DNA from 3 places in the Solibacillus sp. FSL R5-0449 genome. Region 2 is predicted to be linked to each of the others. Evidence: riboswitches for the same ligand, from Rfam matches in the RefSeq annotation. Region 2 holds a riboswitch; each other region holds the start of a gene.

Region 1 (2,270 bases), 390 kb from region 2:
CACCTTTGGAAGTCCAATCCGCTCCCGCAAAAGCCGCCAATTCTCCAATATTGCAGCGGATAACATCAATCTTTAGAAGATAGAGCAATTGTCGTGCTGTCTCAATTCGAAACTTTGTTGCCCCTACTCCTACTGGATCCAGAACAACCGGAGTATGATGCTTATTTGCGCTAAATCCTGCTTCCTTCATCGATGCTACTGTCCGTTCATTCAAAGTACCCAAATTTAAAAGTAATGCACTTGACTGAGCAGCCATTTCTCCCGCTTCTTCGATCGCATCCGCCATTACCGGTGAGGCACCTACCGCAAGCAAACCATTCGCTGTAAAATTTGCGACGACATAATTTGTAATGCAATGTACTAACGGCTGATTTTTATGAATTGCTTGCAGGCTCATTGACATACACCCCTTGTTCCCAGTTTTGCTTCGTCCAAGGCATCTCCCAAAACATCCATTCGTAATAACAGCTTTTCTTAAAATGTTCCTGCAAGACTTTTACCTTTGCTGGTTGTTCTTTCGCATATCGATCCAGCATTGACTTTTGTATTTCAATATTTTGTAGCATCTCCTCGGACGCATAGAGTGCAATCCATTGTTCATAAAGGGGGACATTCGGGCGTGCATCTTTTAACCTTTGCCCAATTTCCTGATACAGCCACGGGCAAGGTAAAATTGCCGCAAATGCTTCAGCTACATCTCCGTTATGCACCGCATTATACATATGGCTTACATAGTTATAGGCTGCTGGAGCCGCTTCGAATTGCTCCAAATCATCCGCTGTCACGCCTAATTCTTTAAACGTTGTACGATGCAACTCCAACTCTGCGTCATGAATAAATTTTGCTGTTTGCAGAAAATATTGAACATCGTCATCCGTAGTCGCTTTTGCAGCTGCAAGAGCAAGAACTTTCGTATAATGTTTTAAATAATATGCATCCTGCAGCATATAAAACTTAAACTTCTCCAGCGGTAAACTTCCATCTGCAATCCCTTGTACAAATGGATGATAGAAGCTAGCCTCCCAATAAAAATCCGTTTCTTTCCTTACCTTTTCACAAAATCCCATTGTTACTCCTCCTTTTTGTTGGCGGAAGCACAAAAAAAGACGCCTCTATATAGAGAGACGTCCCCAAAAAGTGTAAGTACCACTTTTCATTGCTCCCTACGTCCGTATTAACGGCCAGGTTCCAAGGGTCAGGTTTTAACCTTCTCAACACTACTGTGTCCCCCCGCAAATCAAATGCGTGTATATTTGCAAAAGAAAGACTCCACGTAAAGGATACGCGGAGTCAAAGTAAGTACATATGTATAGCGTGTACTTTGCTCCCTACGTCCGTATTAACGGCCAGGTTCTAAGGGTCAGGTTTTAACCTTCTCAACACTGCTGTGTCCCCCCGCAAATGCATTTAATTACCCAGAGTGTAACAAATTAATTCAACCCGGGCAAGGGAATTCGAAAAATTATGAAATTACTACTATATTTAGGGAATCATTCCAGAAAGTAAAGCTATTTTTAGTGCTCAGAAAAAAACGCTATTTCCCCTTAGAGAAAATAGCATCTTTGTTTTACCGCAATCGACGTTGACTATTGTAAATGGGCTACTGTCGATCGTTTACCAGTCATTTCTTGATAAGCCTGCGCATATTCCTCAGCCAGTTTATCAACATATTGCTGGGTAGAGGTAATCTCTTTAATTGCACCAATTCCTTGCCCGCTTCCCCAAATATCTTTCCAGGCTTTTGCGTTATTATCGTTAAAGTTCATCGCAGAAGGATCACTTTCTTTGAGATTATTTGGATCCATCCCCGCATTCATAATAGAGCCTTTCAAATAATTTCCGTGGATTCCTGTAAATAAATTACTGTATATAATATCCTCTGCTGTACTATCCACAATCATCTGTTTATATTCTTGACGCGCAAAAGCTTCTTCAGTCGCGATAAATGGTGAGCCAATATAGCCGAAATCAGCACCCATCGCCTGTGCTGCCAATACGGAATGGCCTCGTGCGATGGATCCTGATAATGCTAACGGACCGTCAAACCATTCGCGGATTTCCTGTATAAGCGCAAATGGGCTCTGCTGACCGGCATGGCCTCCTGCACCTGCTGCTACTGCAATGATACCGTCCGCACCTTTTTGAATCGCTTTTTTTGCAAAATAATTGTTGATGACATCATGGAAAACAATGCCTCCATAACTATGTGCTGCCTCAAAAACTTCTTCGCGTGCCCCAAGTGAAGTAATAATAAGCGGAACTTTATATTT
Region 2 (2,270 bases):
AAAAGCGCAAAACCATTTTTAATGTTTCAAGGCGGTGTTGCAGAAGAAGCAATGAACTTCTACACATCCGTAATCGAGGACGCGGAAATTACGAGCATTGTCCGCTATGGAGCAAACGAAGGCGGAGACGAAGGAACAGTCATGCAAGCGACTTTTTCAATAAAAGGTCAGGAATTTATGTGCATTGACAGCAATTTGAAACATGAATTTGACTTCACCCCGTCGTTTTCTATTTTTATTACATGTGATACAGAAGAGGAAACCGACTATCTGTATGAAAAACTGCTTGAAGGCGGCCATCCGCTAATGCCAATCGGGGATTACGGTTTCAGTAAGAAGTTCGGCTGGCTCAATGACCGTTACGGCGTGTCGTGGCAGATTAATTTAGCTTAATGAAATGAGCCGGGTGTCATGCGTTGATTGATACCCGGCTCTTCATTTTCTAATAAAGGTCTGAGTTGTTCTAATATATTTTATAATCTTCTAATAAAAGTGAGATGTTCTAATATAAGTATCGGTTGTTCTAATAAGTCTGTCATATGTTCTAATATCGTCCGCAGATCTTCAAATATCCCGCCCGGAAGTTCTAATAAACGCTCAAATCTTCTAATAAAATCGGTAAGCCGGTGAAAACAGATCTCTATAAATAAATTGTTCTAATATAACCCGCAAAAGTTCTAATAACCGCACCAATTCTTCTAATAAAATCGATACAATAATACAAAAAATTCTCTAGCAAAAAATTGTTCTAATAACCCACCCAAATGTTCTAATAACCACCGAAAATCTTCTAATAAAACCGCCCCAACCTCAGCGACTCACCCCGCATTAAGCATCCCGCCAAACGCCCGGTTTTTCACCATCACTTTCAGCAAGCCATAGCCTAAAATTGCACCCGCAAACGAACTCATCATAAAGGCCGGGACAAAACCGAACAGCGCCGCTTCCTGACCTAAAAATAATATCGCAATCGGATAAGTAGCCATTGCACCAAGTAACCCTGTCCCGACCACTTCACCCAAAGCGGCAAACGCCAGCTTCTTCGTTTTCGCAAACAACAATGCCGCGAGAAGGGCACCAATCATGCTTCCAGGGTAAGCAAATAGACTGCCTGTCCCCATCAAGTTTCTTAACGTTGATGTAAGAAACGCCTGCAATACCGCATACCATGGACCGAGAAGTACGGCCGAGACGACATTGGCAAAATGCTGTATCGGAAAAATTTTCGCGAATCCTAATGGGATATACACCATACTGCTGAGAATCGTTGTAATCGCTGCTATAATCGCGGAGTATGTAAGCTTTCTCGTTTTATTCATTTCAACCATCCATCCTTTACATTAATTTTTGCAACAAAAAAACCACTTTCAATGAAGAAAGTGGTATCGTAGCCTATAAAAAAAATAAAAATAGGGAATCGACACTACTTTCCTACGCTAGTATTACCTAGATCAGGTGCAAAGGGTACTTCTCAGCCAAAAGGCGCCCCTAGTAGTTTGACGAGCAGATTATCTGCTTCCAATATTAGGTTAATTTCACAATAATCATAACATGACCACTTCACAATGCAAGCACTTTTTTGAAACTTACTCCCTTTGACCGAGTGCAATCACTGCTCATATCCGCCGCCATAATTAGCGGGCTGGGCGTGCTGCCAAGGGTTTGGCGGACCGATGAAAGTATTAGGTCGGACAGGTGCAACTGCCTGCTGCCACAGATTTTCATTCATGCCATAAGTATGGGCCATAATATTTGCCGGTGTCAGCTTAAGCAGGTCGGAACCTAAAATCACTTCAGGTGTCGGAGCATTAAAAATGGCAAGCAGATGCGTGTTGTTTTGCGTAGCAACTTCGTAATGCCACCACCCTTGAGGAACGTTCGCCACTTGACCGGGGCTAATCGGAAAATGCATCAGCTGTTTCGTAAAAGGATTCAAAATCGAAACAATCGCCCTTCCCGTGATACAGTAAACAAGTTCCGCCGCATTTTGATGGTAGTGCGGCTCAATGACATTATTGGCACTCAAATAAATATCAAGCAGCGATATATTATCCAGCGTATTCAACTGGTTGACACCCATTACATTAATAAAATTATGCTGGTCTTTAATGAACAACGGGTTTTTATTAAGATCGAATGTAAACTGCGGTTGCGCTGAAACATGATTCGGATTCAATCGTTCACCTCTTTTTTATTGTAGTTAAAGTATGCGATAATTTAACGGGGTGTGCCTATTGCCGATAGTAGCACGCCACTTAAAAATATGCATA
Region 3 (2,270 bases), 830 kb from region 2:
TTTCAAAATTATGGTTTTCTCTATATCCCAGTAAGCCTATCAGTAGGATTCATCTTAAAGAGAGATATAAGTTTGCTCTTAATCCATTACAAGACCGCCATCAACGACTAAATTCTGCCCAGTGATGGCACTTCCCCAAGGAGATGCAAAGAATAATGCCACTTCCGCTAAATTTTTTGGTGTTGCCACTCTTTGTAAAGGGGTTATGTTTTCAATCAATTGAAATACTTCTGCTGTTGTCACTTTACTTGCATCCGTTTGTTTTAATAGTCCACCAGACATCATATTGACTGTAACGCCATACTCCCCTAACTCTTTCGCCATGTTACGTGTAAATCCGAGCAATGCTGCTTTAGCTGTTGTATATTCATGATAAGCTACTACCGGATTCTGAAATAAGTTTGTCCCAATATTAATAATACGACCAAATTCCAGTTCTTTCATATCCTCAATGCATGCTTGAATACTATTTAAAGCACCCTTAATCGTTCCTTCAAATTGCTTATTGTAATCGGTCCATTGAAGCCCAAACACATTTTTTTGTGTGAGTGGATTAAATTCAAAATCAATCAATGCATTATTAACAATGGTTGTAATCGGGGTATGAAAATACTCTTTTGCCTTTTTAACCATTTGCTTCACTTCTTGTTGATTGCGGATATCTGCTTGTAAAGCGATAACTTGAGAACCCAAACTTTGTGCTAAATGTTGCGCTTTTTCCTCACTCTTATAATAATTCAGTACGACATTAGCTCCCTCTTTGACAAATGCTTTTACGAGTTCTTCTCCAACACCTCTACTTGCGCCTGTAACTAAAACGGTTTGTTCATGTAATTTCATCATCATTTCCCCCTAATTATTTTTTGTCAGTTGTTTGAATAACCAGACCATTTTCAAACTTCCCATAAAACTCTATCCGTTTTCCTCCTCGCTGGATTTAGATGGACGTAAGTGCAAAAAACGTCTCTATTAATATAGAGACGCCAAAAAAGTGTATACTACACCTATAATTGCTCCCTACGTCAGTATTAACTGTCAGGTTCTAAGGGTCAGGTTTTAACCTTCTCAACACGAATGTGTCCCCCTGCAATTAAAGTATTTGCATAAGAAAAGCTCCACGTAAATTACGCGGAGCCATAGTAAGTACAGAAAAATAGATATGTACTTTGCTCCCTACGTCCGTATTAACGGTCAGGTTCTAAGGGTCAGGTTTTACCTTCTCAACACATTGTGTCCCCCTGCAAATGCATTTAATTAGATTGATTCTATCAAAATGGGTTCAATAAAACAAGTACTCATAAGTTAAACTGGAAATAGCCTACTGTATAGATATTTAATATTACACATTTACCCCAATCTTTATCACGCCTAATAAACGAAATTCTCATTAATTTAATCAGCATCTGTTTGCGTTGCTTTTTCCTATTTAAAAAAGCAATAGAGAAATGATAACGGACGAGTTCAAAACTAAACATGTGAATATTGTATTGCACTTCTAGTGGTCTAACTATATCTCTCATAAATTTATATTATCTTAATTTTCTTTAACTGTGATTCTCTTGTTATCTCTCTTTTCCCGTGGGTAATTTCGTTATAAGTATAATAAGTATGGGACTGCATATTACCTTCTTTTGGAATTGGTAAATGGTTCAAATTCTTTTCGATTTTTAGAATATAAAACTTATAATCTTCCTTTTCACCAAATCCAAAAGTATATTTCCGTTCATTTATATAACCTCGAAGTCGCTCTTTAATATCAGTGTTTAAAAAGCTGATCTGCTCATATATATTTTGTTCTTCAGGCTTTAAAACTAGCTCATTTTCAATACTGTATAATGTATCCATAACACCACCGACTTTTCTGAACGTCATATATTGTGCTTCCTTATATTTCCTCGGATGAGGATGGGCGTGTATTAGATACTTTTTAATCAAATCCATTGTTTGTGCAGCTGGTAAGGATATAACTTCTTTCATTGATTTACCCCCTTCATTAATGCAAAAAATTGATGAGCATATGCTAATAGGTCTTTCTTTATACCTTTAAAATCTTGCTGTAAATTTAGAGATACGACATAAATTGGATTACCTTTAATGTGATAAATATGATTTGGTTGATTTAATGCGGTAGTTTTCGCATAAAGTAACATACCTGCTACCGTTTCACCTGGATCATTTTTCCAATTATTTATATACGTAAATATTTGATAAAGATTACCAGATTTTTGTTTTGCAACCCCACCTTTAAACCTTGCTACCATATTCTCAGA

What was found. Region 2 has a riboswitch for thiamine pyrophosphate ahead of thiW (energy coupling factor transporter S component ThiW). Riboswitches for the same ligand answer to the same signal wherever they lie in the genome.
Region 1: it holds a riboswitch for thiamine pyrophosphate, as region 2 does, so the genes downstream of both, tenA (thiaminase II) here and thiW (energy coupling factor transporter S component ThiW) in region 2, are expected to answer to the same signal.
Region 3: it holds a riboswitch for thiamine pyrophosphate, as region 2 does, so the genes downstream of both, MKY27_RS09225 (3-oxoacyl-ACP reductase) here and thiW (energy coupling factor transporter S component ThiW) in region 2, are expected to answer to the same signal.

The regions. Positions count from the first base shown of each region.
Region 1 covers NZ_CP150239.1:2,327,261-2,329,530, forward strand. Annotated here, with positions in the region: gene thiM (hydroxyethylthiazole kinase) at 1-397, opposite strand, end outside; gene tenA (thiaminase II) at 375-1,067, opposite strand; TPP riboswitch at 1,144-1,242, opposite strand; TPP riboswitch at 1,309-1,407, opposite strand; gene MKY27_RS11615 (nitronate monooxygenase family protein) at 1,587-2,270, opposite strand, start outside.
Region 2 covers NZ_CP150239.1:2,718,931-2,721,200, reverse strand. Annotated here, with positions in the region: gene MKY27_RS13615 (VOC family protein) at 1-393, shown strand, start outside; gene thiW (energy coupling factor transporter S component ThiW) at 819-1,319, opposite strand; TPP riboswitch at 1,412-1,500, opposite strand; gene MKY27_RS13605 (cupin domain-containing protein) at 1,610-2,176, opposite strand; gene MKY27_RS13600 (nucleotidyltransferase) at 2,256-2,270, opposite strand, start outside.
Region 3 covers NZ_CP150239.1:1,884,026-1,886,295, forward strand. Annotated here, with positions in the region: gene MKY27_RS09225 (3-oxoacyl-ACP reductase) at 79-840, opposite strand; TPP riboswitch at 998-1,096, opposite strand; TPP riboswitch at 1,154-1,250, opposite strand; gene MKY27_RS09230 (hypothetical protein) at 1,525-1,977, opposite strand; gene MKY27_RS09235 (restriction endonuclease) at 1,974-2,270, opposite strand, start outside.